2 linked regions of the Variovorax paradoxus EPS genome follow. The protein of the gene in region 1 interacts with the protein of each later gene in a pairwise test. Links are inferred from orthologs where the notes say so. Each region holds a gene or a part of one and is shown in the gene's direction. Other genes may lie near its edges.

The links.
Region 2: the proteins of hflC (region 1) and ftsH interact in binary tests that used the Escherichia coli proteins (3 or more experiments, as listed by UniProt). The link is inferred for Variovorax paradoxus EPS from one-to-one orthologs.

What each region holds. Positions count from the first base shown.
Region 1 is NC_014931.1:3,981,411-3,995,740, reverse strand. Bases 11,231-14,062 are described here. They hold hflC (protease modulator HflC), read left to right. Parts: upstream 11,231-12,112; coding sequence 12,113-13,012; downstream 13,013-14,062. Other genes in these bases: VARPA_RS18430 (ATP phosphoribosyltransferase regulatory subunit), read left to right, coding at 13,262-14,062; VARPA_RS18435 (DUF2065 domain-containing protein), read left to right, coding at 13,029-13,217; hflK (FtsH protease activity modulator HflK), read left to right, coding at 11,231-12,095. Also shown: ndk (nucleoside-diphosphate kinase), read left to right, coding at 1-155; 23S rRNA (adenine(2503)-C(2))-methyltransferase RlmN, read left to right, coding at 177-1,331; type IV pilus biogenesis/stability protein PilW, read left to right, coding at 1,336-2,190; VARPA_RS18485 (helix-turn-helix domain-containing protein), read left to right, coding at 2,183-3,148; ispG (flavodoxin-dependent (E)-4-hydroxy-3-methylbut-2-enyl-diphosphate synthase), read left to right, coding at 3,145-4,422; hisS (histidine--tRNA ligase), read left to right, coding at 4,438-5,748; VARPA_RS18470 (YfgM family protein), read left to right, coding at 5,755-6,447; outer membrane protein assembly factor BamB, read left to right, coding at 6,455-7,597; ribosome biogenesis GTPase Der, read left to right, coding at 7,658-9,001; RNA chaperone Hfq, read left to right, coding at 9,176-9,421; GTPase HflX, read left to right, coding at 9,478-10,647; more of hflK, read left to right, coding at 10,722-11,230; more of VARPA_RS18430, read left to right, coding at 14,063-14,330.
Region 2 is NC_014931.1:3,547,459-3,561,833, reverse strand. What follows is about bases 5,016-7,892. They hold ftsH (ATP-dependent zinc metalloprotease FtsH), read left to right. Parts: upstream 5,016-5,434; coding sequence 5,435-7,351; downstream 7,352-7,892. Other genes in these bases: folP (dihydropteroate synthase), read left to right, coding at 7,467-7,892; VARPA_RS16470 (RlmE family RNA methyltransferase), read left to right, coding at 5,016-5,267. In the rest of the region: carB (carbamoyl-phosphate synthase large subunit), read left to right, coding at 1-1,376; VARPA_RS16495 (Kdo hydroxylase family protein), read left to right, coding at 1,385-2,254; transcription elongation factor GreA, read left to right, coding at 2,319-2,795; VARPA_RS16485 (DUF4149 domain-containing protein), read left to right, coding at 2,819-3,235; VARPA_RS16480 (hypothetical protein), read right to left, coding at 3,285-4,004; VARPA_RS16475 (YhbY family RNA-binding protein), read right to left, coding at 4,031-4,510; more of VARPA_RS16470, read left to right, coding at 4,599-5,015; more of folP, read left to right, coding at 7,893-8,279; glmM (phosphoglucosamine mutase), read left to right, coding at 8,276-9,613; VARPA_RS16450 (GNAT family N-acetyltransferase), read left to right, coding at 9,610-10,092; VARPA_RS16445 (acyl-CoA dehydrogenase family protein), read right to left, coding at 10,177-11,448; VARPA_RS16440 (phosphotransferase), read right to left, coding at 11,483-12,589; VARPA_RS16435 (Crp/Fnr family transcriptional regulator), read right to left, coding at 12,591-13,310; VARPA_RS16430 (oxepin-CoA hydrolase, alternative type), read right to left, coding at 13,371-14,150; VARPA_RS16425 (3-hydroxyacyl-CoA dehydrogenase), read right to left, coding at 14,189-14,375. UniProt on the Escherichia coli protein: Acts as a processive, ATP-dependent zinc metallopeptidase for both cytoplasmic and membrane proteins. Plays a role in the quality control of integral membrane proteins.

The sequences.
Region 1 (14,330 bases):
GCGCCACCGACCCCAAGAAGGCAGCCGCCGGCACCATCCGCGCCGATTTCGCCGACAGCATCGACGCGAACGCCGTGCACGGTTCGGACGCTCCTGAAACCGCAGCGAACGAAGTCTCGTTCTTCTTCGCCGGCCTCAACGTCTACGCACGCTGAGGCTGTCTGCCGACTGATTCCATGACCACGGCCAACCTGCTCGACTTCGATCTCGAGGGACTGGCCGCGTTCTGCGAAAAACTCGGCGAGAAGCGTTTCCGCGCCACGCAGCTGTTCCGCTGGATTCACCAGCGTGGCGCCAGCGACTTCACCCAGATGACCGATCTGGCCAAGTCGCTGCGCGAGAAGCTCGCGACCACCGCGCGCGTGGAGGCCTTGCCGGTCCTCACGCAGCACGAATCCAAGGACGGCACGATCAAGTGGCTGTTCGACGTCGGCGACGGCAATGCCGTCGAAGCCGTATTCATTCCCGAGGACGACCGCGGCACGCTGTGCGTGTCGTCCCAAGCCGGCTGTGCGGTCGGTTGCCGCTTTTGCTCGACTGGGCATCAGGGCTTCAGCCGCAACCTGAGCACGGGCGAAATCGTCGCCCAGCTCTGGTTTGCCGAACACTTCCTGCGCAAGCACCTGAAACGCGACGAACGCGTCATCTCCAACGTGGTGATGATGGGCATGGGCGAGCCGCTGCAGAACTACACCGCGCTTGTGCCCGCGCTGCGCACCATGCTCGACGACAACGCCTACGGGCTGTCGCGCCGCCGTGTCACCGTGTCGACTTCCGGCGTCGTGCCGATGATCGACCGCCTGGGCACCGACTGCGCCGTGGCCATGGCCGTTTCGCTGCATGCGCCCAACGATGCGCTGCGCGACGACCTCGTGCCGCTCAATCGCAAGTACCCGATCGCCGAGTTGCTCGAAGCCTGCAAGCGCTACCTCGAACATGCGCCGCGCGACTTCATCACCTTCGAGTACTGCATGCTCGACGGCGTGAACGACCAGCCCGAACATGCGCGCCAGCTGGTCGAGCTCGTGCGCAAGCACGACGTCTCGTGCAAGTTCAACCTGATTCCGTTCAACCCCTTTCCAGCCTCGGGCCTGCTGCGTTCACCTCAGCCGCGCGTGCTGGCGTTCGCCCGGACGCTGAGCGAGGCGGGCCTCGTGACCACCGTGCGCAAGACGCGCGGCGACGACATCGATGCCGCCTGCGGGCAGCTCGCTGGCGACGTCAAGGACCGCACCCGCGCCGCCGAACGCATGGCCCAGCGCCGTGCAACCGAACGTCCCGTTGTCTTGCACCCGATGCGCAAGAACCCCACCGTCTCCCAGGAGCATTGAACCGATGAGCAAGGCCTTTCCGATGATCACCGCGAGCACGCAGCGCATCCTGGCTGCAAGCCTTGCCGGTGTCGCCGTGGCGTTTCTGCTCGCCGGCTGCGTCAACACGCGGACCACCACCACCAGCCTGGCCGACACCAGCTCGGGCAAGGGCGCCGAGATCGTCACCGAATCCGACGAAACCAACCGCCAGCGCCGCGCGCGGCTGCGCATGGAACTGGCGTCGGGCTATTTCGAGCATGGGCAGACCACCGTCGCGCTCGACGAGATCAAGCAGGCGCTGGTGGCCGACCCCAACTACGCGGACGCCTACAACCTGCGCGGCCTCGTCTACATGCGCCTGGAAGATGCGGGTCTGGCCGAAGACAGTTTCCGCCGCGCGATCGCGATCGCACCGCGCGACCCCAACATCCGCCACAACTACGGCTGGCTGCTGTGCCAGCAGAACCGCTTTGGCGACGCGGCGCAGCAGTTCACCGAAGCGCTCGCCGTACCCAGCTATAACGACCGCGCCAAGACGCTCATGACGCAAGGCGTCTGCGAGCTCAAGGCCGGGCTGCGCCCGCAGGCCGAGCGCAGCCTCTTGCAGGCCTACGAAATCGACGCGGGCAATCCGGTGGTCGGTTTCAACCTGGCGTCGGTGCTGGCGCAGCGCGAGGAGTGGCAGCGCGCGCAGTTCTACATTCGCCGCGTCAACAACAGTCCCTCGGCCAGTGCCGAGACGCTGTGGCTCGGCATCAAGATCGAACGAAAGCTCAACAACCGCGAGGCGATCGCGCAGTTGGGAGGCCAACTGCAACGCCGCTTCCCTCAATCGCGGGAGGCATCAGCGTACGAGCGCGGGAATTTCAATGACTGAACGGGTTTCGGAGTTCGGAACCTCCGCGGCACTGCCGCTCGAGGAAAGCGACATCGCGCACAAGACGGCCGGCGACCTGCTGCGCGAAGCGCGCGAGGCGCACGGACTGCACATCGAAATGGTGGCGGCCGCCCTCAAGGTGCCGCCGCAGAAGCTCGCGGCGCTGGAGGCGGACGACATCGATTCGCTGCCCGATCCTGTCTTCGCGCGTGCCTTGGCCAGCAGCGTCTGCCGCGCCTTGCGCATCGATCCGGCGCCAGTGCTCGCCAAGCTGCCGGCCACCAAACAGGCGGGTCTGGCGGTGGCCGACCGGACCTTGAAGACCAACATCGTCTCCGGCACGCCACGCTGGAACGGCGGGCGCTCCAGCGTGCTGCCGTCGCGGGCGCTGCTGACGGTGGTCGTGCTCCTGCTGATCGGCGCGGGCGCGCTGTTCTGGCTGCCGCAGTCGGTTTTCGACCAGATCGGCGCCTCGGTGTCGCGCCTCACATCGCGCGGCGAACCTGAAGCATCTTCGACGAGCGAAGCGCCTGCGGGCGGAGCAGCCTCGGGAACGCCTGGCGTCGTGGCAGAAAACGTTCCCGTGCAAGCCGTGGCGCCCACCGGGCCGGCGGGTGTCGCACCCGCTGCTGCCGTCAATGGGCCTGCGCCTGCTGCAGCCGCTCCTGCAACCGTCGCGCCCGGCGCGGCATCTCCCGCTGGCGTCGCGAGCAGCAGCCAGCAACTGGTTTTCGTTGCGCGCGAAGAGTGCTGGATCACCGTGACCGAAGTCGGTGGCAAACAACTGCTGCGCCGCAGCCTGCAGGCTGGCGAGACTGTCGGGTTGTCCGGCACCCTGCCGCTTTCTGTGGTGGTGGGCCGTGCGTCGGCGGTCGATGTGCAGGTGAACGGAAAGCCCTACGATCTGAAGCCCGTCACCCGCGGTGGTGGCGTAGCGCGCTTCGAGGTGAAATCGTGACCGACTGCACACCCCAACCCATTGAATCAGCGGCGCCCAAGGCGCGCCGCTCGCGCCAGGCCAGCGTGGTCTGGGGCCCACGCATCGTTACCGTGGGCGGCGACGCTCCGGTGCGCGTGCAGTCGATGACGAACACCGACACGGTCGATGCCATCGGCACCGCGATCCAGGTCAAGGAACTCGCCATCGCGGGCTCCGAGATGGTCCGCATCACGGTCAACACGCCCGAGGCCGCGGCCCAGGTGCCCTACATCCGCGAGCAGCTCGACCGCATGGGCATCGACGTGCCGCTGATCGGCGACTTCCACTACAACGGCCACCGCCTGCTCACCGACTATCCGGCCTGTGCCGAGGCGCTGAGCAAGTACCGCATCAATCCCGGCAACGTGGGCAAGGGCGACAAGAAGGACAAGCAGTTCGGCCAGATGATCGACGCCGCGATGCGCTGGAACAAGCCAGTGCGCATCGGCGTGAACTGGGGCAGCCTCGACCAGGAACTGCTCGCCAGCCTGATGGACACGAACAGCCAGCGCCCCGAGCCCTGGGACGCCAAGCAGGTGATGTACGAGGCGCTGATCACCTCGGCCATCGAGTCCGCGAAGCTTGCCGAGTCGATGGGCATGGCCGGCAACCAGGTCATCCTGTCGTGCAAGGTGAGCGGCGTGCAGGACCTGATCTCGGTGTACCGCGAACTTGCGAAGCGTTGCGAGTACCCGCTGCACCTGGGCCTCACCGAAGCCGGCATGGGCACCAAGGGCACGGTGGCGTCGGCCACGGCGCTGTCGATCCTGCTGCAGGAGGGCATCGGCGACACGATTCGCGTGTCGCTCACGCCGCAGCCAGGCGAGTCGCGCACGCAGGAAGTGCTGATCGCCAACGAAATCCTCCAGGCCCTGGGCCTGCGCGTGTTCGTGCCGAGCGTCACCGCCTGTCCGGGCTGCGGGCGCACCACGAGCACCACCTTCCAGGAACTGGCCAAGCAGATCGACGACTACCTGCGCCTGCAGATGCCGGTCTGGCGCAAGAAATACCCGGGTGTCGAGACGCTGAAGGTGGCCGTCATGGGCTGCATCGTCAACGGCCCCGGCGAGAGCAAGCACGCCGACATCGGCATCAGCCTGCCCGGCACCGGCGAGGCGCCCGCCGCGCCGGTCTTCATCGACGGCGAAAAGGCCCTCACGCTGCGCGGCGACAATATCGCCAACGAGTTCCACCAGCTCGTCGAAACCTATATCGAAAAGCGCTTCGGCGGCGAACACGCCGTCGCCGCCTGACACCTCCGCAGACTCATGGCTGAAAAATTGAATGCCGTCAAAGGCATGAACGACATATTGCCGCCCGAATCGGCGCGCTGGGAGTGGCTCGAGGCCACCGTGCGCGAGCAGATGGGCCGCTTCGCCTATCGCAACGTGCGCACGCCGATCCTCGAGCACACCGCGCTGTTTGTGCGCGGTATTGGCGAGGTCACGGACATCGTCGAAAAAGAGATGTACGCCTTCGAGGACCGCTCGGACAAGCACGGCCAAGCCGAGCACCTCGCGATGCGTCCGGAAAACACCGCCGGCCTCGTGCGCGCAGTGATCGAGCACAACATGCTCTACGACGGTCCCCGGCGCCTTTGGTACACGGGGCCGATGTTTCGCCGCGAGAAGCCGCAGCGCGGGCGCTATCGCCAGTTCCACCAGATTGGCGCCGAGGCGCTCGGCTTTGCCGGCCCCGATGTCGATGCAGAGTTGATCCTGCTGGCCAGCGCGCTCTGGAAGGCCATCGGCCTGACCGATGTGCGGCTCGAACTCAACAGTCTGGGCCAGCCCGCCGAGCGCGCGCTGCATCGTGCTCAGCTCATCGCCCACTTCGAGCAGCATGCCGACAAACTCGACGAAGACGGCAAGCGCCGCCTGCACAGCAACCCGCTGCGCATCCTCGATACCAAGAACCCGGCCATGAAGGACGTGGTCGAGTCGGCACCCAAGCTGAGCGAGTTCCTCGGTGCCGAATCGCGCGCGCACTTCGAGGGGCTGCAGGCGATCCTCCAGGCCAACGGCATCACCTACACGATCAACCCGCGTCTCGTGCGCGGTCTCGACTACTACAACCTCACGGTGTTCGAGTTCGTTACCGATCGCCTCGGCGCGCAAGGCACTGTCTGCGGCGGCGGCCGTTACGACGGCCTGATCGAGCAGATCGGCGGCAAGCCTGCACCGGCCGTGGGCTGGGCCATGGGCGTGGAGCGCGTCCTCGACTTGCTGAAAGAGCAGGGCGCAGACATTCCCGTACCGGCTCCCGATGCCTACGCCGTCGTGCCCGACGCGGGCGCCATGCCGCTGGTGCTGCGTACGCTGCAGCAGTTGCGCGAAGCCGGCGTGCGCGTGCAGATGCACGGCGCCACGGCCGAGGGCTTGGCAAGCTTCAAGTCGCAGATGAAAAAGGCCGACAACAGCGGCGCCACCTACGCCCTGATCTTCGGCGCCGATGAACTTGCACGCGGCGAAGTGACTCTCAAGTCTCTGCGCGACGGCAGCGGCGCGCAAATCGCCCGGCCGCTCGCCGAGGTGGCCACCTGGGCCGCCACCCTACAATCCCCGGCTCCCAACACCTGACAGCGCATGGCAACCCATCTCGATCTCGAAGAACAGGAACAGCTCGACCAGCTCAAGCATTTCTGGAACACCTACGGCACCCTGATTACCTGGGTCGTGCTGCTTGTCGCTGGCGCCTTCGTGGCCTGGAACGGCTGGCAGTACTTCCAGCGCAACAAGGCAGCCCAGGCCGCGGCTCTTTACGACGAGGTCGAGCGCAGCACGCAGTCCGGCGACGTCGAGCGCATCCAGCGCGTGCTGGGCGACATGAAGGAGCGCTTTGCCGGCACCGCTTATGCGCAGCAGGCGGGCCTCCTGGCTGCCAAGACGCTGTACGAAAAGGGCAAGGTCGAGGAATCGCGTGCAGCACTGGGTTGGGTGGCGCAGAGCGCCGTCGATCCGGGCTACCAGGCCATCGCAAAGCTGCGGCTCGCGGCCGAACTGCTCGACGGCAAGTCGTACGACGAAGCCTTGAAGCAACTCGACGGCAATGTGCCCAAGGAGTTCGAACCGCTGGTGGCCGACCGCAAGGGCGACATCTACATGGCGCAGGGCAAGCGCGACGAGGCGCAGCAGGAATACCGCAAGGCTTGGACGGGTCTCGGCGCAACCTCCGACTACCGCCGCCTGGTCGAGATCAAGCTGAACGCGGTCGGTGTCGACCCGAAGAGCCTGGCGCCAACCATCACTGTCACACCCGCAGCCCCCAAAAACTCCTGACCGCATCATGAATCTCAAGCGTCTCATGCCTGAATCGGGCGCCCTGCGCGCAGGTTCCGCTCTTGTTTTGGTAGCGCTGTTGGCCGCCTGTTCGGGCTCCGGCAAGCCGAAGCCGGCCGAGCTGCCCGCCAACCCCGCCACGCTCGGCGTGCGTCAGGCCTGGAGCGTGAAGATCCCGGAAGTGAGCTTCCCGCTCACCACCGACGTCAGCGGCGACATCGTGACGGTGGCCGGCAACGACGGCACCGTCGTGGCCATCGACGCCCGTGCCGGCCGTGAAACCTGGCGTGCGAGCGCCGGCGCCACATTGGCGGCAGGCGTCGGCAGCGACGGCACGATGGCCGCGGTCGTCACCACCAACAACGAACTCGTTGCCATCGAAGGCGGCAAGGTCCTGTGGAAGCAGAAGCTGGCGGCCCAGGCCTTCACCGCACCGCTGGTCGCAGGCCGCCGTGTGTTCGTGCAGACCGCCGACCGCAGCATCAGCGCCTGGGACGGCCAGAGCGGCCGCCGCCTCTGGCTGCAGCAACGCCCCAGTGAAAACCTGGTGCTGCGCAAGTCGGGCGTGCTGATTGCCGTGGGCGATACCCTGATCGCGGGCATCGGCGGCCGGCTGGTCGGCATCAACCCGGCCAATGGCACCTCGCGCTGGGAGTCGCCCATTGCGGCGCCGCGCGGCACCAACGACGTGGAGCGCCTGGTCGACCTGACCGGCAGCGTGAGCCGCTTCGGTGACAGCATTTGCGCGCGGGCCTACTACGCCAGCGTCGGTTGCGTCGAGACACAGCGCGGTACGCTGGTCTGGAGCAAACCGGCCTCGGGCGCGGACGGCGTCTCCGGTGACGAAGGCTTTGTCTACGGTACTGAATCCGACGGCAGCGTCACGGCCTGGCGCCGCGGCGACGGCGAACGCGCCTGGCAAATGACCCGCTTCAAGAACCGTGTGCTGACCTCGCCGCTCGCGGTGGGGCGCTCGCTGATCATCGGCGAGGACACCGGCTCGCTGCATTTCGTCTCGCGAGAAGACGGCGCGCTGCTCAATCGTGTCACGCCCGATGGCTCCGCCATCACCGTTGCGCCGGTCCTGGCCGGCAACACGGTCGTGGTCGTGACTGCCAAGGGCGGCGTGTTTGGCTATCGCCCTGACTAATCTTTTCTTTTCCCACTCTCAAGGCCCGACCATGAAAACCGCGCCATCGAAAGGCCGGCCATGAAGCCGGTCGTGGCCCTGGTCGGCCGTCCCAACGTCGGCAAGTCGACGCTCTTCAACCGCCTGACCCAGACGCGCGACGCCATCGTCGCCGACTACGCCGGCCTCACGCGCGACCGCCACTACGGCAACGGCCGCCTGGGCAAGCACGAGTTCATCGTGATCGACACCGGCGGCTTCGAGCCCGATGCCGGCAGCGGCATCTACAAGGAAATGGCCAAGCAGACGCGGCAGGCCGTGGCCGAGGCCGACGTCGTGATCTTCGTGGTCGATGCCCGCGAAGGCCTCTCGGCACAAGACCACGACATCGCCAACGAGCTGCGCCGGCTGGGCAAGCCCTGCGTGCTGGCGGCCAACAAGGCCGAAGGCATGCACGACGGCACCAAGCTGGTCGACTTCTACGAACTTGGCTTTGGCGATGTGCACGGTGTGTCCGCTGCACACGGACAGGGCATGCGCGATCTGGTCGAGCTGGCCCTCGAGCCGCTGAACCTGCCTGATCCGGACGATGAGACGGACGAAGACGACGTCAACAAGCCCATCAAGCTGGCGGTAGCTGGCCGGCCCAATGTCGGCAAGTCCACGCTCATCAACACCTGGCTCGGTGAAGAACGTCTGGTGGCCTTCGATATGCCGGGCACCACGCGCGACGCCATCTCGGTGCCGTTCGAGCGCAATGGCCAGCGCTTCGAGCTGATCGACACCGCGGGGCTGCGCCGCAAGGGCAAGGTGTTCGAGGCGATCGAGAAGTTCTCGGTGGTCAAGACGCTGCAGGCCATCGAGTCGGCCAATGTCGTGCTGTTGCTGCTCGACGCCACACAAGGCGTGACTGACCAGGACGCGCACATTGCCGGCTACATCCTTGAGAGCGGCCGCGCGGTGGTGATCGCCATCAACAAATGGGATGCCGTCGACAGCTATCAGCGCGAGCAGATCCAGCGGCAAATCGAGACCCGGTTGCCGTTCCTGAAGTTCGCGTCATTGCATTTCATCTCGGCCATCAAGCGCCAGGGGCTCGGTCCGGTGTGGCAGGCGATTGCGCAGGCGCACAAATCGGCCACCCGCAAGATGTCGACGCCGGTGCTGACCCGGTTGTTGCTGGAGGCGGTGCAATTCCAGGCGCCCCAGCGCGGCGGCATGTTCCGGCCCAAGCTGCGCTATGCGCACCAGGGCGGCATGAATCCGCCGGTGATCATCATCCACGGCAATTCGCTGGAGCACGTGACCGACGCGTACAAGCGATTCCTGGAAGGGCGCTTCCGCAAGGAATTCGACCTGGTTGGCACGCCCTTGCGGATCCAGTTCAAGAGTTCACAGAATCCCTTTGCGGACAAGGACAGCTGAATTAAGTTTGGGGCGCTTGGCCGCCGATGGCGGCCGATGAGTTGCAGCTGGAATGGAAGTTCCGTCTTTTGAGAGCCGTTATTTTCTCAAGGCTTTTGGCTCCTATTGCTGCAGCGCAGAAACCCTGTGTTAAGGTCATCTCTCCAACAACTACTCTTGAACACGGAGAATATCGTGAGCAATAAAGGGCAACTTCTGCAAGACCCGTTTCTGAACACCCTGCGTCGCGAGCATGTGCCGGTTTCCATTTATTTGGTGAACGGCATCAAGCTGCAGGGCCAGATCGAGTCTTTTGACCAATACGTCGTGTTGCTCCGCAACACAGTGACGCAAATGGTCTACAAGCACGCCATTTCCACCATCGTGCCGGGTCGTGCCGTCAACTTCTCGGCTGCCGAGAACGACGACGCCGCAGCCTGATCGCGCGGAGCGCGACGGAGCCCCCTCCGTCGCGCTTTTTCATTTTCTGATTCCGCTTGTCTGAACTGATCCACCGCCAGGAAGGCGCCGCCGTTCTCGTCGGCGTCGACTTTGGGCTGCCCCATTTCGACAGCGAACTCGAGGAACTCGGCCTGCTCGCGCAGACTGCGGGCCTCACGCCTGTCGCCCGACTCACCTGCAAACGCAAGGCGCCCGATGCGGCCCTGTTCGTTGGCAGCGGCAAGGCCGACGAGATCAAAGAACTCGCCGCCATGCACCAGGCGAGCGAGGTCATCTTCGACCAGTCCTTGAGCCCGGCGCAGCAGCGCAACCTCGAGCGCCAGCTCGACATCGCTGTCTACGACCGCACTTTCCTCATTCTCGAAATCTTCGCCCAGCGCGCGCGTTCGCATGAGGGCAAGCTGCAGGTAGAGCTCGCTCGCCTGCAGTACCTCAGCACGCGGCTGGTTCGCCGATGGTCCCATCTGGAGCGCCAGACCGGCGGTGCAGGCGTGCGCGGCGGCCCGGGCGAGAAGCAGATCGAGCTCGACCGCCGCATGATCAGCGAGTCGATCAAGCGCACGCGCGAGCGTCTGGCCAAGGTGCAGAAGCAGCGCGGCACGCAGCGTCGGCAGCGCGAACGGCGCGAGACCTTCAACATTTCGCTCGTTGGCTACACCAACGCGGGCAAGTCTTCGCTCTTCAATGCGCTCGTCAAGGCGCGCGCTTACGCAGCCGACCAGCTCTTCGCGACGCTCGATACCACCACCCGCAACCTCTATCTCGGCGATGCGAAGCGCCAAGTGTCGATCTCCGACACCGTCGGATTCATCCGCGACCTGCCGCACGGCCTCGTCGACGCGTTCAAGGCCACATTGCAGGAGGCGGTCGATGCCGATCTGCTGCTGCACGTGATCGACGCCTCCAACCCCCATTACCCCGAGCAGATGGCCGAGGTGCAAAGCGTCCTGCGCGAGATCGGCGCTGACACCGTTCCGCAACTGTTGGTATTCAACAAGCTCGACGCTCTTGAAAGTGCGCAACGTCCACTGCATCTGCAGGACGAGATGGAAATCGATGGAGTTCAGGTTCCCCGCATCTTCCTCAGTGCCAAAAGCGGCGAGGGCGTGCCGTTGCTGCGCGCCGAGCTGGCTCGGCTGTCGGGCTCCGTAGCCGATACGATGACCCCTGCGGACGACACTGAATTGCACGATGCTGCCCTTTGATTGGGCACAATCCCGCCACTGACAAGAGAACGAAGCGAATGAATGCAAAGCCAGCGTGGAGAGGGTTTCTGGGCATGTTCAATCTGAACGATGGCCGATGGGGTCGCGGCGACGAGCCGTCGTCCTCCAACGGCGACCGCCCAGCCGGCAACCGGCCCCCCGATGCCGATCCTCCGGGCGCACCGACGCCCCCGCCTTCGGGCAACAACAATAACAACGGCAACCGCCCCCGCGGCCAAGGTCCCAACCAGGGTCCGCCTGACCTCGATGAACTCTGGCGCGACCTCAATCGCAAGCTCGGCGGTTTCTTCGGTGGCGGCAAAGGCGGCGGAAACCGTCCCAACGGCAACAACAGCGGCGGTGGCGGCAACGGCTACAGACCCGATATGAAAAACGCAGGATTCGGCCTCGGCCTGGTGGCTGCCGTGGCGGTCCTGATCTGGCTCGGCACCGGCTTCTTCATCGTGAACGAAGGCCAGCAGGCCGTTGTCACGCAGTTTGGCCGCTATAAGTCGACGGTGAACGCCGGCTTCAATTGGCGTCTGCCATATCCGATTCAGCGCCACGAGGTGGTGGTGACCACGCAGATCCGTTCCACCGACGTGGGCCGCGACGCCATCGTGCGTTCCACGGGCCTGCGCGAATCGGCCATGCTGACCGAAGACGAGAACATCGTCGAGATCAAGTTCGCCGTGCAGTACCGCCTGAGCAATGCACAGGCCTGGCTCTACGAGAGCAAGTCGCCGGCTGAAACCATCGTGCAGGTGGCCGAGAGCTCCGTGCGCGAAGTGGTCGGCAAGATGAAGATGGATGCGGCACTGGCCGAAGAGCGCGATCAGATCGCCCCGCGCGTGCGGCAATTGATGCAAACCATCCTCGACCGCTACAAGATTGGCGTTGAAGTGGTCGGCATCAACCTGCAACAGGGTGGTGTGCGTCCTCCCGAGCAGGTGCAGGCCGCGTTCGACGACGTGCTCAAGGCTGGCCAGGAGCGCGAACGCACCAAGAACGATGCGCAGGCCTACGCCAACCAGGTCGTGCCGCTTGCCTCCGGTACATCCTCGCGCCTCAAGGAAGAGTCCGAAGCCTACAAGGCACGCATCGTGGCCCAGGCACAAGGTGACGCCGGCCGCTTCAGCGCGGTGCTGGCGGAGTACCAGAAGGCACCGCAGGTCACCCGCGACCGCATGTACACCGACGCCATGCAGCAGATCTACGCCAGCACGACCAAGGTGCTGGTCGACACCAAGCAAGGCTCCAATCTGTTGTACTTGCCGCTGGACAAGCTCATGCAGATGAGCGGCAACAACGCCGCAACGCCCGTCGATGCTGCCAGCCCGAGCGTGGCTGGCACCGCACCGGCCCAGTCGTCGGTGATCCCGGTGGCCCCGCCCACGGGCGAGAGCCGTGGACGCGACGGCCGTTCGCGTGAACGTGACGTGCGTTGATAAAGGCCTAGAAGAACATGAACAGAATCGGATTCATCGCCTCGTCGATCCTTGTCTTGCTCGTGCTGCTGAGCTCGACCCTCTTCGTGGTCGACCAGCGCCAGTTCGGCGTGGTCTATGCCCTTGGCCAAATCAAGAGCGTCATCACCGAGCCCGGCCTCAACTTCAAGTTGCCGCCGCCGTTCCAGAACGTGTCGTACATCGACAAGCGCCTCCTGACGCTGTCGAGCATCGACACCGAGCCCATGCTCACGGCTGAAAAGCAGCGCGTGGTGATCGACTGGTATGTGCGCTGGCGCATCAGCGACCCGCAGGCCTACATCCGGAACGTCGGCCTCGACGAGAACGCGGGTGCCATGCAGTTGAACCGCGTCGTGCGCAATGCGTTCCAGGAAAACATCAACAAGCGCACCGTGCGCGACTTGATCTCGGTCCGTCGCGAGGCCTTGATGGCCGACGTGCAGCGCGAAGTGCTGGCTGTGGTGAAGGGCAGCAAGCCCTGGGGCGTCGACGTGGTCGACGTGCGGATCACCCGCGTGGACTATGTGGAAGCGATCACCGAATCGGTCTATCGCCGCATGGAAGCCGAACGCAAGCGCGTGGCCAACGAACTGCGCTCGACCGGTACGGCCGAAGGCGAAAAGATTCGCGCCGATGCCGATCGCCAGCGTGAAGTGATTGTGGCAAACGCCTATCGCGACGCCCAGAAGATCAAGGGCGAGGGCGATGCCCAGGCCGCCAGCGCCTACAGCGAGGCCTTCGGCCGCGACCCGCAGTTCGCCCAGTTCTATCGCAGCCTCGAAGCCTACAAGCAGAGCTTCAACAAGAAGAGCGACGTGCTGGTGGTTGACCCGTCGTCCGACTTCTTCCGTGCCATGCAGGGCTCCGGCTCCGCGGGCAACGCACCCCGCCGCTGATCCGTTTCAGGGTTCAGTGAGCGCCGAGACCTTCTGGAGCGCGTTGGCGCTCGTCCTGGTGATCGAAGGCATCCTGCCCTTCGTGTCGCCGGGAGGGTGGCGGCGCGGCTTCGGGCAACTGATGCAGTTGCGCGACGGGCAGCTTCGATTCTTCGGTCTTTGCAGCATCTTGCTGGGCTTGGTACTACTTTGGGTTTTGGCGTAGCGCGGTCCCGGTAGAATCCCGGTTTAACCACGCCCCCGATCCCCATGTCCGCCTGGGTCCTCCCGGATCACATTGCCGATGTGCTGCCTTCCGAGGCGCGCCACATCGAAGAACTTCGACGCCAGCTGCTCGATACCGCCCGTGGCTATGGCTACGAGCTGGTGATGCCGCCGCTGCTCGAGCACCTCGAGTCGCTGCTTTCCGGCACCGGCGAGGCGCTCGACCTTCAAACCTTCAAGCTCGTCGACCAGCTATCCGGCCGCAGCATGGGCCTTCGTGCCGATACCACCCCCCAGGTGGCGCGCATCGATGCCCACCTGCTGAACCGCGACGGCGTGGCCCGGCTTTGCTACTGCGGCCCGGTGCTTCACACCCGGCCTGATCGCCCGCATGCAACGCGCGAGCCGCTGCAGTTCGGGGCCGAGATCTACGGCCACGCCGGCCTCGAAGCCGACACCGAAACGCTCCTGCTCGCACTCGACTGCCTCGATGCCGCGGGCCTCCGCGACGGCGTGATCGTCGACCTGGCCGATGCCCGCATCGTGCGTGCGCTGTTTGCCGGCGTGCCGGTCGATGCCGCCGCGCTCGCCCGCGTGCATGCCGCGCTGGCTGCCAAGGATGCGAGCGAACTGCACCTGCTCACCAAGGATTTCCCGGCAGCGTCACGCGACGGGCTGCGCGCGCTGGTCCAGTTGTACGGCGACGCGTCGGTGCTCGATGAGGCCGCCAAAGCCCTGAAGGGCACGCCGGCCGTCAGCGCTGCGCTGGCCGACCTGAAGCAGCTCGCCGCTGGCCTGAACGGCTCGGCCGGACGCCAGATCAGCTTCGACTTGGCCGACCTGCGCGGTTACGCCTACTACAGCGGCATGCGCTTCGGCATCTACGTGCCGGGTGCCGCCGATTCGCTGGTGCGCGGCGGCCGCTACGACGAGGTGGGCGCCGTGTTCGGCCGCAACCGCCCGGCCGTCGGCTTCAGCCTCGATGTGCGCGAACTGGTCGGCGTGCTGCCGGCGCGCCCGCTGCGCGCCGCCATCCGCGCGCCCTGGAGCGATGCGGCGGGGCTGCGCCAGGCCATCGCCCAACTGCGCAAGGCCGGTGAAACGGTTGTCTGTG
Region 2 (14,375 bases), 430 kb from region 1 along the record:
AAGACGTGCTGGAGATCGTCGACAAGGAAAAGCCGCTCGGCGTGATCGTGCAGTACGGCGGCCAGACGCCGTTGAAGCTCGCGCTGGACCTCGAAGCCAACGGCGTGCCGATCATCGGCACCTCGCCCGACATGATCGACGCGGCCGAAGACCGCGAGCGCTTTCAGAAGCTGCTGCACGAGCTGGGCCTGCGCCAGCCGCCGAACGCCACCGCGCGCACCGAACCTGAAGCGCTCGAAAAGGCTGCGGCCCTCAGTTATCCGCTGGTGGTGCGTCCGAGCTATGTGCTCGGTGGCCGCGCGATGGAAATCGTGCACGAGCAGCGCGACCTCGAGCGCTACATGCGTGAAGCGGTCAAGGTGAGCAACGACTCGCCGGTGCTGCTCGACCGCTTCCTGAACGACGCCGTCGAGTGCGACGTCGACTGCATCCGCGACGCCGAAGGCGGCACGCTGATCGGCGGCGTGATGGAGCACATCGAACAGGCCGGCGTGCACTCGGGCGACTCCGCCTGCTCGCTGCCGCCCTACAGCCTGAGCGCCGAAACGATCGCCGAGCTCAAGCGCCAGAGCGCTGCCATGGCGGCGGCACTGAACGTGGTCGGCCTCATGAACGTGCAGTTCGCAATCCAGCAGAAGGATGGCAAGGACGTCATCTACGTGCTCGAAGTGAACCCGCGTGCGTCGCGCACCGTGCCTTACGTGAGCAAGGCCACCGGCATCCAGCTCGCCAAGGTGGCCGCACGCTGCATGGCCGGCCAGTCGCTCGCATCGCAGGGCGTGACCAAGGAAGTGACGCCGCCGTACTTCAGCGTGAAGGAAGCCGTGTTCCCGTTCGTCAAGTTCCCGGGCGTGGACACCATCCTCGGCCCCGAGATGAAGTCGACCGGTGAAGTGATGGGCGTGGGCAAGACCTTCGGCGAAGCCTTCGTGAAGTCGCAGATCGGTGCCGGCACGCACCTGCCGAAGTCGGGCAAGGTCTTCATCTCGGTGAAGAACAACGACAAGGCGCGTGCCGTGGAAGTGGCGCGCGGCTTGGCGAAGCTGGGCTTCGAATTGATCGCGACCAAGGGCACGGCCGCCGCCATCGCCACCGCGGGCATCGAATGCGCGACGGTGAACAAGGTGACCGAAGGCCGCCCGCACATCGTGGACATGATCAAGAACAACGAGATTGCGCTGGTCATCAACACGGTGGAAGAGCGCCGCAACGCGATCACCGATTCGCGGCAGATCCGCACCTCGGCGCTGCTGGCTCGCGTGACCACCTTCACCACGATCTTCGGCGCCGAAGCCGCGGTCGAGGGCATGGGCTTCATGGACGAGCTGGGCGTGATCTCGGTGCAGGAGATGCACGCGCAACTGGCTGCGGCCTGAGCGACATCATGGGAACGCAGCTCGTCGAACTGGACCTGACGGACTGGAATGCGGCCACGCCCAACGAGGCGTGGATCGCGGCGCTGGAAGCGGGCAAGGTGCTGTATTTCCCGCGACTGGGCTTCGAACTGCTACCCGAAGAGCGCAGCCTGCTCACGCCCAGCCTGCTGTCGCCTGATGTGCGCAACATCAGTCTCGATGCCAACGGCAAGCTCAAGGGCGCTGTCGGCGACGAGGCGGTGCAGCGCACGGCGGCGGCGATGGTGGGGCGGTTTCGCGCGCAGGCGCAGCAGCTTATTCATGGCCTGCTGCCGCACTACACGCCGGCACTGCGCCTCGCGCCCACGAGCTACCGGCCGGCGCAGGTCGAGACGCGCGTGCAGTCGTGGCGCGCGGATGACCGTCGGCTGCACGTCGATGCGTTTCCGTCGCGTCCCAACTATGGCGAGCGCATCCTGCGCGTGTTCACCAACGTGAATCCCGAAGGCGCGCCGCGCGTGTGGCGCGTAGGCGAGCCTTTCGAGGACATCGCCAGGCGTTTCCTGCCTCGGGCCAAGCCCTACGTGCGCTGGCAGGCCAAGCTGCTGCAGGCGCTGCACGTGACCAAGTCGTTCCGCAGCGAATACGACCACCTGATGCTTCAGCTGCACGACGGCATGAAGTCGGACATGGCGTACCAGGAAACCTCTCCCCAGGAGAAGGCCGAGTTCCCGCCGGGCTCGGTGTGGGTGTGCTTTTCCGACCAGACCTCGCACGCTGTGATGGCGGGCCAGTACATGCTCGAGCAGACCCTTCATCTGGCTGCTTCGAAGCAATACAATCCCGACTCGAGCCCGCTCGCCATCCTGAGCCGGCTGACCGGACGCAATCTCGTCTGATCTGTCCCCCCAATCGACCGCCGAACGGCATCGTTCGGCGGTTTCGCTTTATGGAGAACCAAACATGGCCACCATTCCAATCACCAAGCGCGGTGCCGAAAAGCTGCGCGCCGAATTGCATCAACTCAAGACCGTTGAGCGCCCCTGGGTCATCAACGCGATTTCCGAAGCCCGCGCGCAGGGCGACCTGAGCGAGAACGCCGAATACGAGGTCGCCAAGGACCGCCAGGGCTTCATCGAAGGCCGCATCCAGGAGGTCGAGGGCAAGCTTTCGGCCGCGCAGATCATCGATCCGTCCGAGCTCGACGCCGGCGGCAAGGTGGTGTTCGGCTCGACCGTGGAGCTCGAGGAAGAAGAGTCGGGCGAAGCCGTCAAGTACCAGATCGTGGGCGAAGACGAAGCCGATCTGAAGCTGGGCCTCATCAACATCTCCAGTCCGATCGCTCGCGCGCTGATCGGCAAGGAAGAGGGCGACACCGCCGAAGTGCAGGCCCCAGGTGGCCTGAAGCGCTACGAGATCGTGGCTGTTCGCTACCTCTGATCGTCCAGCCGATAGAGCCTTCGATGAAAGACCGCCTGGCCCTGCTGCTCGCCGCCTTCTGGTGGGGCAGCCTCACGACGATCGGCTTCCTCGTCGTTCCGATGCTGTTCGCCAAGCTCGGCAACCCGGCGGTCGCGGGCAATTTCGCCGGCCAGCTTTTCGGGGCGCAGAGCTGGGTTGCCATCGGGTGCGGCCTGATCCTGCTGATTCATTTCCGGAGCAAGGCCGATGAGCGCATGGATGCGGCCACGATGACCTCCATCGGTCTCGTCCTCGGCGCGCTGTTGCTGGCGCTGCTCCAGCAATACGCCGTGGCGCCGCGCATCCTGGCGCGGGACAACCTGAAGCTCTGGCACACCGTCGGCAGTGGCATGTACGTCGTGCAATGGCTGTGCACGTTGGTGCTGCTTTGGCGCATGGGCGCTCAGCCCGGTCGCTGACCTATCGCCGGTAAAGCGGCGATGGCGGCTTTCGCCGCCATCTACACACTCACTCTTTCCAGAACTCAGCGACCCAGTTCGCTGGCCGGATGTACCGGAAGGCCCGATTGCGTCGGCCCGCCAGCGCATCGGGCGGATTGCACTCGCCATGAAAAATCATGATGCGTGCGCCTTCGGGGACGAAGGGCGCTTCCCAGTAGTTCGTTGGCCAGGTCGGGATGCCGTGGTACTTGAAGCTCGGGCACCAGGCGTCGGGCCAGTAGGAGAGCTTGCCTTGCTTGTGCAGCATGGCGGACAGGTAGGTCTGCTCGTTGCGGTATTCGGCCTGGACCTTGTCCATGTTGTTCCGGAAATACGCCAGCACGTCGGCATGGGCGCCCAGCTCGAACCGGTAGACCGATGAATTCCCGGTGATCCGCCGACCGCGCCAAGGGCGGGCGTAGTCGTGAATGATCAGGAACTCGCCAGGCTGCTCGAAGAAGGCATCGAGGCTGCCCACGACGACCACGTCGACGTCCAGGAAGAGGGCGGTGCCGCGCAGGCCGTGCAGGTCGCCTTCGAGCGTAGTGAGCTTCTTCCAGGCGCCGTCGCGCTGGCCGGGGGCCAGTTGCAGGTTCAGCGGGGGGATCGGAAGGCAGGTCACCTCGGGGCGGATGCCGGTGCCGTCATCGGTCAAGCAGACGAACTTGAAGTCGCCGCTCAGGTTGCGGCGCACCATCGCGTAGAGGCGGTTGACGTATTCAGGGCCGTATTTCGTGCCCCACTTCATGCAGAGGATATGGCGTCCCACCCGGCTCAATCCGACTGGTTGCGCTTCTTGGCCGACAGCGGCCGCTTGGCCTTGGCGCGCTTGATGGTGCCGCCGGGGGTGAGGCGTTGGTTGCCGAGCACGCGCAGCGTCTTGATTTCGGGGCGCTGGCCGCCGCGCTTGCTGTACTTCAGGACCTTGACGTCGCGCGGGCCGGGCATGCGATCTTCATCGACCACTTTTTCTTTTTCGGGAATCGGGCGCCAGAGCACCAGCAGCTTGCCGATGTGCTGAATGGGGGCGGCGTTGAGCTCGTTGGCGAGTTCTTGCAGCATGGCGTCGCGGGCGAGGCGGTCGTCGGAGAAGACGCGGACCTTGATCAGGCCATGGGCCTTCAGGGCGGAGTCCGCCTCTTTTTTCACGGCAGGGGTGAGCCCGTCTCCACCGACCATGACGATCGGATCCAGGTGGTGAGCTTCGGCGCGGTGCACCTTGCGCTCGGCAGGGGTAAGTTGAATGGCGGGCATCCCCGTATTATCGAGGGTAGAAAGCACCTCCTGAGCCGCCGGGCTGTTCCCAAGGCGAATACCGCAGTGCGGAGCACGGAGGTTCCCAATGAGCACCAAAGCAAAAAGCAAAAAAGTCAACAAAGCCTGGCTTCACGATCACATCAATGATCCGTACGTGAAATTGGCCACGCGAGAGGGGTATCGCGCACGCGCCGCCTACAAGCTCAAAGAGATCGACGAATCGCTGGGATTGGTCAAACCGGGCCAACTGGTGGTCGACCTGGGCTCCACGCCCGGGGCCTGGAGCCAGTACCTGCGGCGGCGCATGTCGCCCGAGGGCGCCGCGATCGGCACGCTGAACGGCACCATCATTGCGCTCGACATGCTGGCCATGGAGCCCATCGAAGGCGTCACTTTCATCCAGGGAGACTTCCGCGAGGTGGAGCTGCTGGAGCAGGTGCTGGGTGTGCTGGCTGGCCGCAAGGCCGACCTGGTGGTCTCGGACATGGCGCCCAACATTTCGGGCATCCATTCGGCCGATGGCGCCCGCATTGCGCATCTGATCGAGCTTGCCGTCGACTTCGCGCAGCACCACCTGAAGCCCGAAGGCGCTCTGGTGGCCAAGCTTTTCCACGGAGGCGGCTATGACGAATCGGTCAAGCTGTTCAAGGCCAGTTTCCGTACCGTCAAGCCGTTCAAGCCCAAGGCTTCGCGGGATAAATCTGCCGAGACTTTCCTGGTTGGGATGGGCTTGAAGGCCCTGGATACGCCTTGATACCTTGCCGCTGCGGGTGGTCAGGGGGCGCAAACCCTTGTCAGGCTATGGCTGCTTTAGGGAAATGCCCGCTTTTCGCAGCTTGAAAAGCCTAAAATGGGGCGCAATTGCGTACCCATAGCGCGTTTTTTCACATCCTCGTCACGCGCTTTCGACTGGAGCTTCGTTTGAACAATCAGTGGTTTTCCAAAGTTGCCGTATGGCTCGTCATTGCCATGGTGTTGTTCACTGTGTTCAAGCAGTTCGACACCCGCGGCGGCGTCGGCTCTGGCGCAGTGAGTTACTCCGAGTTTCTCGACCAGGTTCGCGGCAACCAGATCAAGAGCGCCGTCATCCCTGAAGGTGCCGGCGGTGGCGAAATCGTCGCAGTCACCAACGACGATCGCAAGATCCGCACGACCGCCACGGTCCTCGACCGCGGCCTCGTGGGCGACCTGATCGACCACAACGTCAAGTTCGACGTCAAGCCGCGCGAAGAGGGCTCGCTCCTCATGACGCTCCTGGTGAGTTGGGGCCCGATGCTCCTGCTGATCGGCGTCTGGATCTACTTCATGCGACAGATGCAGGGCGGCGGCAAGGGCGGGGCGTTCAGCTTCGGCAAGAGCAAGGCCCGCATGATGGACGAGAACAACAACACGGTCACCTTCGCCGACGTCGCAGGCTGCGATGAGGCCAAGGAAGAAGTCCGCGAAGTCGTCGACTTCCTCAAAGACCCGCAGCGCTTCCAGAAACTCGGCGGCCGCATTCCGCGCGGTCTGCTGCTGGTTGGCCCTCCCGGCACCGGCAAGACCCTCCTGGCCAAGTCGATCGCCGGCGAAGCCAAGGTCCCTTTCTTCTCGATCTCCGGCTCCGACTTCGTTGAAATGTTCGTCGGCGTGGGCGCTGCCCGTGTCCGCGACATGTTCGAGAACGCCAAGAAGAATGCCCCCTGCATCATCTTCATCGACGAAATCGATGCGGTGGGTCGTCAACGCGGCGCCGGCCTCGGCGGCGGCAACGACGAGCGCGAACAAACCCTGAACCAGATGCTGGTCGAGATGGACGGCTTCGAAACCAACCTCGGGGTGATCGTGGTGGCTGCCACCAACCGCCCGGACATCCTGGACGCCGCGCTGCTGCGCCCGGGTCGTTTCGACCGCCAGGTGTACGTGACGCTGCCCGACATTCGCGGCCGCGAACAGATCCTCGGCGTGCACATGCGCAAGGTTCCGCTGGGCCAGGATGTAAACCCGAGCGTCATCGCCCGCGGTACGCCCGGCATGTCCGGCGCCGACCTGGCCAACCTCTGCAATGAAGCCGCTCTCATGGCCGCTCGCCGCAATGCGCGCGTCGTCGAGATGCAGGACTTCGAGAAGGCCAAGGACAAGATCTTCATGGGCCCCGAGCGCAAGAGCATGGTCATGCCCGAGGAAGAGCGCCGCAACACGGCCTACCACGAGTCCGGCCACGCCCTCATCGGCAAGCTGCTGCCCAAGTGCGACCCGGTCCACAAGGTCACGATCATTCCGCGTGGCCGCGCCCTGGGCGTGACCATGAGCCTGCCGGCGCAAGACCGCTACAGCTACGACCGCGAATACATGCTGAACCAGATCAGCATGCTGTTCGGTGGCCGCATCGCTGAAGAAGTCTTCATGCACCAGATGACGACGGGTGCCAGCAACGACTTCGAGCGTGCGACCTCCATTGCCCGCGACATGGTCACGCGCTACGGCATGACCGATGCGCTGGGCCCGATGGTCTATGCCGAAAACGAAGGCGAAGTGTTCCTCGGCCGCTCGGTCACCAAGACCACGAACATGAGCGAGCAGACCATGGAAAAGGTCGACGGCGAAGTGCGCCGCATCATCGACGAGCAGTACGCCCTTGCGCGCCACTTGATCGAAGAGAACAGCGACAAGATGCACGCGATGGCGAAGGCGTTGCTCGAATGGGAAACCATCGATTCCGAGCAGCTCGACGACATCATGGCCGGCCGTGCACCGCGTCCGCCCAAGGACTGGACGCCGCGAACCCCTCCTTCGGGCAGCGGCGGTAGCGGCGGCACGCCGGCGGTCAACACTGACCCGGCGCCGACCGCCGCTTGAGGTGGGCTTGAAATCAAGCAACAACGGGGCCTCTGGCCCCGTTTTCCATGGTGAGCCGGGCGGCTCGGTCTGGCAGACCTCGCGTTTCAGGATCGACCTCGCGCAGCCGCGCGTCATGGGCATCGTCAACGTCACGCCCGATTCCTTCTCCGATGGCGGCGCGCACGCGTCCACCGACACCGCGCTGCGGCACTGCGAGCAGTTGTTGAAGGAGGGCGCGGACATCCTGGACATCGGCGGGGAATCCACCCGCCCGGGCAGCCCGGCCGTTCCGCTCGACGCCGAACTGGCGCGCGTGCTGCCGGTTGTGCGCGAGGCGGTGAAGCTGAACGTGCCGCTCTCCATCGACACCTACAAGCCCGAGGTCATGCGCGCTGTGCTCGACCTGGGCGCGGACATCGTCAACGACATCTGGGCGCTGCGCCAGCCGGGTGCGCGTGAAGCCGTGGCGGCGCATCCGTCGTGCGGCATCTGCCTGATGCACATGCACCGCGATCCGCAGACCATGCAGGTCGTGCCGATGCAGGGCGACGTGATCCCCGAGGTGCTGTCGTTCTGGGCCGCGCAGCTGGCGCAACTCCACGCGCTGCAGATCGATCCGTCGCGCATCACGCTCGACCCGGGCGTTGGCTTCGGGAAAACCGTGACGCAGAATTTCGCCCTGCTGGGCCGGCAGCGCGAATTGCTCGGTGCCGGCTACCCGCTGCTCCTGGGCTGGTCGCGCAAGTCGTCGATCGGCACCGCCACTGGCATCGAGGCGGCGGGCGAGCGCATCGTGCCCAGCGTCGCGGCCGCGGTGCTGGCCGTGGACCGCGGCGCCGCCATCGTGCGCGTGCACGATGTGCGCGACACAGTGGCCGCCCTCGCGGTGTGGCGCGCCATGAAGGCAGCAGCACAACAAAGACAAACAAAAGAGGAACTCGCATGACCCGCAAATATTTCGGCACCGACGGCATCCGCGGCACCGTTGGCCAGGCACCCATCACACCCGACTTCGTGTTGCGTCTCGCGCACGCCGTGGGCCGTGTGCTCAAGAAAACCGAAGCCCGCCCCCGTGTGCTGATCGGCAAGGACACCCGCATTTCGGGCTACATGCTCGAATCGGCACTTGAGTCGGGCTTCAATTCGGCCGGCGTCGACGTCGTGCTGCTGGGCCCGCTGCCCACGCCCGGCGTGGCGTATCTCACGCGTGCCCAGCGCGCGAGCCTCGGCGTGGTGATCAGCGCCAGCCACAACGCCTTTCCCGACAACGGCATCAAGTTCTTCAGCGCGCAGGGCACCAAGCTCGACGATGCATGGGAGCTGGCCGTCGAGGCTGCTCTGGAAGAAGCGCCGGTCTGGGTGGATTCCGTCAACCTCGGCAAGGCCCGCCGCCTCGATGATGCGTCCGGCCGCTACATCGAGTTCTGCAAGAGCACCTTCGCCAACGACCTCACGCTGCGCGGCATGAAGCTCGTGGTCGATGCAGCGCACGGTGCGGCCTACCAGGTGGCGCCCAACGTGTTCCACGAACTGGGCGCGGAAGTGACCAGCATCGGCTGCGCGCCCGACGGGCTCAACATCAACAAGGACTTCGGCGCCACACATCCCGAGGCATTGGTCGCCACGGTGACGGCGCAGAAGGCCGACTACGGCATCGCGCTCGACGGCGATGCCGACCGCCTGCAGTTGGTCGACGCCAGCGGGCGCCTCTTCAACGGCGACGAACTGCTTTACCTGATGGTGGCCGAGCGCATCGCACGCGGCGAGAAGCCGGTGGGCGTGGTCGGCACACTCATGACCAACAAGGCGGTGGAAGTCGCGCTGCGCGGGCAGGACATTGAATTCGTGCGTGCCAAGGTCGGCGACCGCTACGTGCTCGAAGAGCTCGACAAGCGCGGCTGGCTTCTGGGCGGCGAGGGCTCGGGCCACCTGCTGGCACTCGACCGCCACACCACCGGCGACGGCATCGTGAGCGCGCTGCAGGTGCTGCAGGCGTGCGTCCGCAGCGGCAAGACGGTGGCGCAGTTGCTCGAAGGCGTCACGCTTTTCCCGCAGACGCTGATCAACGTGCGCTTGGCGCCTGGACAGAACTGGAAGGACAACCAGGCGCTGGCCAGCGAAACGCAGCGCATCGAGGCCGAACTGGGCGACGGCGGCCGCGTACTGATCCGCGCGAGCGGCACCGAGCCGCTGGTGCGGGTGATGGTCGAGGCGCGCGATGCCAAGCAGTCGCGCTCGTGCGCACAGCGCTTGGCAGCGACGCTGCAGCCGGCGCAATGAGCATCCGGACCTTCGTCGCGGATTACCACGACGCCGCGCAGGCCGCGGCGCTGGTCGATCTGCTCGACGCTTACGCCCGCGATCCGGCCGGTGGCGGCACGCCGCTCGACGCCGCCGTGCGCGAAGGCTTGCCTGCGGCGCTGGCAGCGCGTCCGCAGGCCTTCAGCGTGCTGGCCTTCGATGGCGACACGCCCGTAGGCCTGATCAATTGCATCGAGGGCTTTTCGACCTTTGCCTGCAAGCCGCTGGTCAACGTGCACGACGTGGTCGTGCTGCCCAGCCACCGCGGCCAGCGCGTTGCGCAGCAGATGTTCGCGCTGGTGGAGCGGGAGGCACGCAAGCGCGGCGCCTGCAAGCTCACGCTCGAAGTGCTGTCGGGCAATGTGCCGGCGCTGCGCTCGTATGAGCGCGAAGGCTTCATCGGCTACCAGCTCGATCCGGCCTTCGGGCACGCGATCTTTTTGCAGAAGAAGCTCTGAAAAGGAAAAGGGCCGGGGCGATTGGATCGCCGTCGGCCCTTACCCAACCCCCTCCCCGAGGGGAAAGGGCGCAAGACAACAGAATCAGAAGCGCGTGACGGGCGCCTCGGCGTCGGTCTTGCTGGGCGCGTACTTGCCCAGTTCCCACTTCGCGATCGCATTGCGGTGCACTTCGTCCGGGCCGTCCGCAAAGCGCAGCGTGCGCGCGCCGGCATAGGCGTAGGCGAGGGGGAAGTCGTCGCACATGCCGCCGCCGCCGTGGACCTGCATGGCCCAGTCGATCACCTGGCAGGCCATGCTCGGCGCGACCACCTTGATCATCGCGATCTCGTTCTTGGCGACCTTGTTGCCCGCCACGTCCATGAGCCATGCGGCCTTCAGCGTGAGCAGGCGGGCCATGTCGATCTTGCAGCGCGCTTCGGCGATGCGTTCCTGCGTCACGGTCTGCGACGCGACGGTCTTGCCGAAGGCGACGCGCGAGGAGGCGCGCTTGCACATCAGCTCGAGCGCGCGCTCGGCCAAGCCGATCAGGCGCATGCAGTGGTGGATGCGTCCCGGGCCAAGGCGGCCTTGGGCGATTTCGAAACCGCGGCCTTCGCCAAGCAGGATGTTGTCGACAGGCACGCGCACGTTCTCGAAATACATCTCGACGTGGCCGTGCGGCGCGTCGTCGTAACCCATCACGTTGAGCGGGCGCACGATGCGGATGCCCTTGGCATCGGCCGGCACGATCACCATGCTCTGCTGCGAGTGGCGCGGTGCGTCCGGATCGCTCTTGCCCATGGTGATGAAGACGGCGCAGCGCGGATCGGCCGCGCCCGAAATCCACCACTTGTGGCCGTTGATCACGTACTCGTCGCCCTGGCGTTCGATGCGGGTCGAGATGTTGGTGGCGTCGCTCGATGCCACGTCGGGCTCGGTCATCGCGAAGGCCGAGCGGATCTGACCTTCGAGCAGCGGCTTGAGCCAGCGCGCCTTGATCTCTTCCGAGCCGTAGCGGGCGATGGTTTCCATGTTGCCGGTGTCAGGCGCCGAGCAGTTGAAGGCTTCGCTTGCCCAAGGCACCGCACCCATGATTTCGGCCAGCGGCGCGTATTCCTGGTTCGTGAGGCCGGCACCTGCGTAGCCGGAGGCCGAGGCGCTGTCGACCGGAAGGAAGAGGTTCCACAGGCCCTGGGCCTTGGCTTTTTCCTTGACCTTTTCCACCGTCTTCAATGCGGTCCAGCGCTTGCCGGCCGCCGTGTTCGCAGCCAGCTCGGCGCTGTACTCGGCCTCTGCCGGGTAGATGTTTTCATCCATGAACGCCTTGACGCGCTTCTGCAGTTCCTTGGTCTTGGCCGAATATTCGAAATCCATGTCGTCTCCTGGTGGGTTTTTGGGGGAGGGCCGGTTACGCCTTTTGGGCGAACTGCCAGGCCATCTCGGCCATCGGCCGCGCGCCGCGGGCCGATGCCACGGCTTGCTCGCTCGATGCGGTACCGGCCTCGACCCGCTTCGCAATGCCTTGAAGAATCGCGGCCATGCGGAACAGGTTGTAGGCCTGATAGAAGTTCCAGTCGGGCGCCAGCGCCTCGGGTGTGCTGATGCGCGTGCGCTCGCAATAACGGCGGATGTATTCGCTCTCGGTGGGAATGCCCAGCGCCGCGACATCTACGCCGCCTATGCCGCGGCCGGTGGTGGGCGGCATGTGCCACGACATGCAGTGGTAGCTGAAGTCCGCCAGCGGATGGCCCAGCGTGGAGAGCTCCCAGTCGAGCACCGCGATGATCCGCGCCTCGGTGGGGTGGAACATCACGTTATCCAGGCGGTAGTCGCCGTGCACGATGGAAACCTTGCTCTCGTCGCGCGCGCTCGCCGGCATGTGGGCGGGGAACCAGTCGATGAGGCGCTCCATCGCCTCGATCGGCTGCGACAGTTCGCCCGCGCCATCGGTCGAGGCCTTGTACTGCTTGCTCCAGCGGCCGATCTGGCGCTCGAAGTAATTGCCGGGCTTGCCGTAGTCGGCCAGGCCCCGGGCGGCGAAGTCGACCGTGTGCAGCGCCGCAATGACGCGGTTCATCTCGTCGTAGTAGGCCGCGCGTTCGGCGTTGCTGAAGCCGGGCAGCGACTGGTCCCAGAGCACGCGGCCCTGCATGAACTCCATCACGTAGAAGGCGCGGCCGATGACGGACTCGTCCTCGCAGAGGCAGTGCATGCGCGGCACGGGCACGTCGGTGCCTTGCAGGCCACTCATGACCTTGAACTCGCGCTCCACCGCATGGGCGGAGGGCAGCAGCTTGGCAACCGGGCCGGGCTTGGCGCGCATCACGTAGCTTTGCGTGGGCGTGACGAGCTTGTAGGTCGGGTTCGACTGCCCGCCCTTGAACATCTCCACCGTCAACGGACCCTTGAAACCCTCGAGGTTCTTCTCGAGCCAGGCGGCGAGCACCTCGATGTCGAAGGCGTGCTGCTGCGACACCGCGCGGGTGCCGACGAAGTTGGAGAAGTCCTGGCTCATGTCAGATATCCGCTTCGGAAATGCGCCGCAGCGCCGCACGGTCGAGGACCACCAGGCCGCCCGGCTCGATCCGGATGCTGCCCTCGCGTTCCATGGTCTTGAGTTCCTGGTTCACGCGCTGGCGCGATGCACCGAGCAGTTGCGCCAGCTCTTCCTGCGCCAGTTGCAGGCCGATGCGCATCTGGCTGCCATCGTCCAGGTTGGGCACGCCGTAGCTGCGCACGAGGTGAATCAGTTGCTTGGCAAGGCGTGCGCGCAAGGGCAGGGTGTTGAGGTCTTCCACCAGCCCGAACAGCGTGCGGATGCGGCGCGCCTGCAGCCGCATGAGCGCTTCGTACAACTCCACGTGCGCGGCAAGAATCTTCTGGAAGTCGGCTCGCGCCACGCAAAGGATGGTGCTGTCCCCATGCGCATAGGCGTCGTGCGTGCGCCGGTCCCCGTCGAACATCGCCACGTCGCCGAACCAGATGCCCGGCTCCACGTAGGTCAGTGTCACCTGCTTGCCCGAGACGGCCGTCGAGCTGACCCGCACCGCGCCCCTGGCGCAGGCAATCCAGTGTTCTGGTGGGTCGCCGCGTGCGGCGATCAGGTCGCCGTCCTTGTAGCGTTTGACGAAAGCGCATCGGAGGATGTCGTGCCGTAGCGATGGAGATAGGGAAGAAAACCAGCGACCACTGTTGATCGCTTCACGTTCTTCGATGGTAAGAATGGGGTCGTCCATTGGTTGTCCTCTCGGCGACTGAAAAGCTGGTGGGTGTCACGGGAGCGACGCCGCGAGGCGCTACTCGTACTGCGGTGGTTTCTTGTCGAGGAACGCGGCGATGCCGATGCCCGCGTTCGCATGGTGCAGGTTGCGCACGAAGTGATCGCGCTCCTGCGAGAGCTGCGCGGCCAGCGTGGCGCCGCGTGCTTCGCTCAGCAGCTCCTTGATGCTGGCGAGCGAGTTGGGCGCGCGGGCGTTGAGCTTTTTCGCGAGCGCCAGGGCGCCCGCGAGCGCCTGTCCGCTTTCGGTGAGTTCGTTCACGAGGCCGGCCGCATGCAGGCGCGGCGCGGCGATGCGTTCGCCGTTCATGAGCCATTCGCTGGCGAGCTGGCGCGGCAGTTGTTGCCCCAGGTGCCAGCTCAGGCCGCCATCGGGCGACAGCGCCACGTTGCTGTACGAGGCCGCGAACACCGCGTCGCGCGCCGCCACGACGAAGTCGCAGGCCAGGGCGAGCGAGAAGCCCGCGCCGGCCGCGGCGCCTTCGACGGCCGCTACGATCGGCTTCGGAAAGGTGCGGATCGAATCGATCCAGTTGTGCAGCCCTTCGATGCTCTCTGCCTGCACCGAGCGGTCGAGTTCGCGGTTGGCCAACAGGCGCTGCAACGAGCCGCCGGCGCAGAACCATGCGCCTTCGCCCACGATGACCACGCTGCGGATCTCGCTGCTGCTCTCGGCGCCGTTGAGCGCCTCGATGCCCGCGGCGTAGATCTCGGGGCCCAGTGCGTTGCGCTGGGTCGGGTTGGAGATGGTCAGCACCATGGTGCTGCCTTCGCTCGTGCTCTTGAGTTCGGCGGTCATCGCTGTGTCGCGTTTCCAGTCGGTTGGTGGTTTGCTATTTATTCTTCTTCGTGCAGCAGGCTCAGGCCCAGCGCGCCGCGGCGGCGCAGCCACGGGCTCGGGCGATAGCGCGGGTCGCCGTAGACGGTCTGCAGGTTGAACAGCACTTCGAGCATGTTGGTCGGGCCGTAGAGGTTGCCTATCGCGAGCGGACCGCGCGGGTAGCCCAGGCCCAGCTGCACCGCG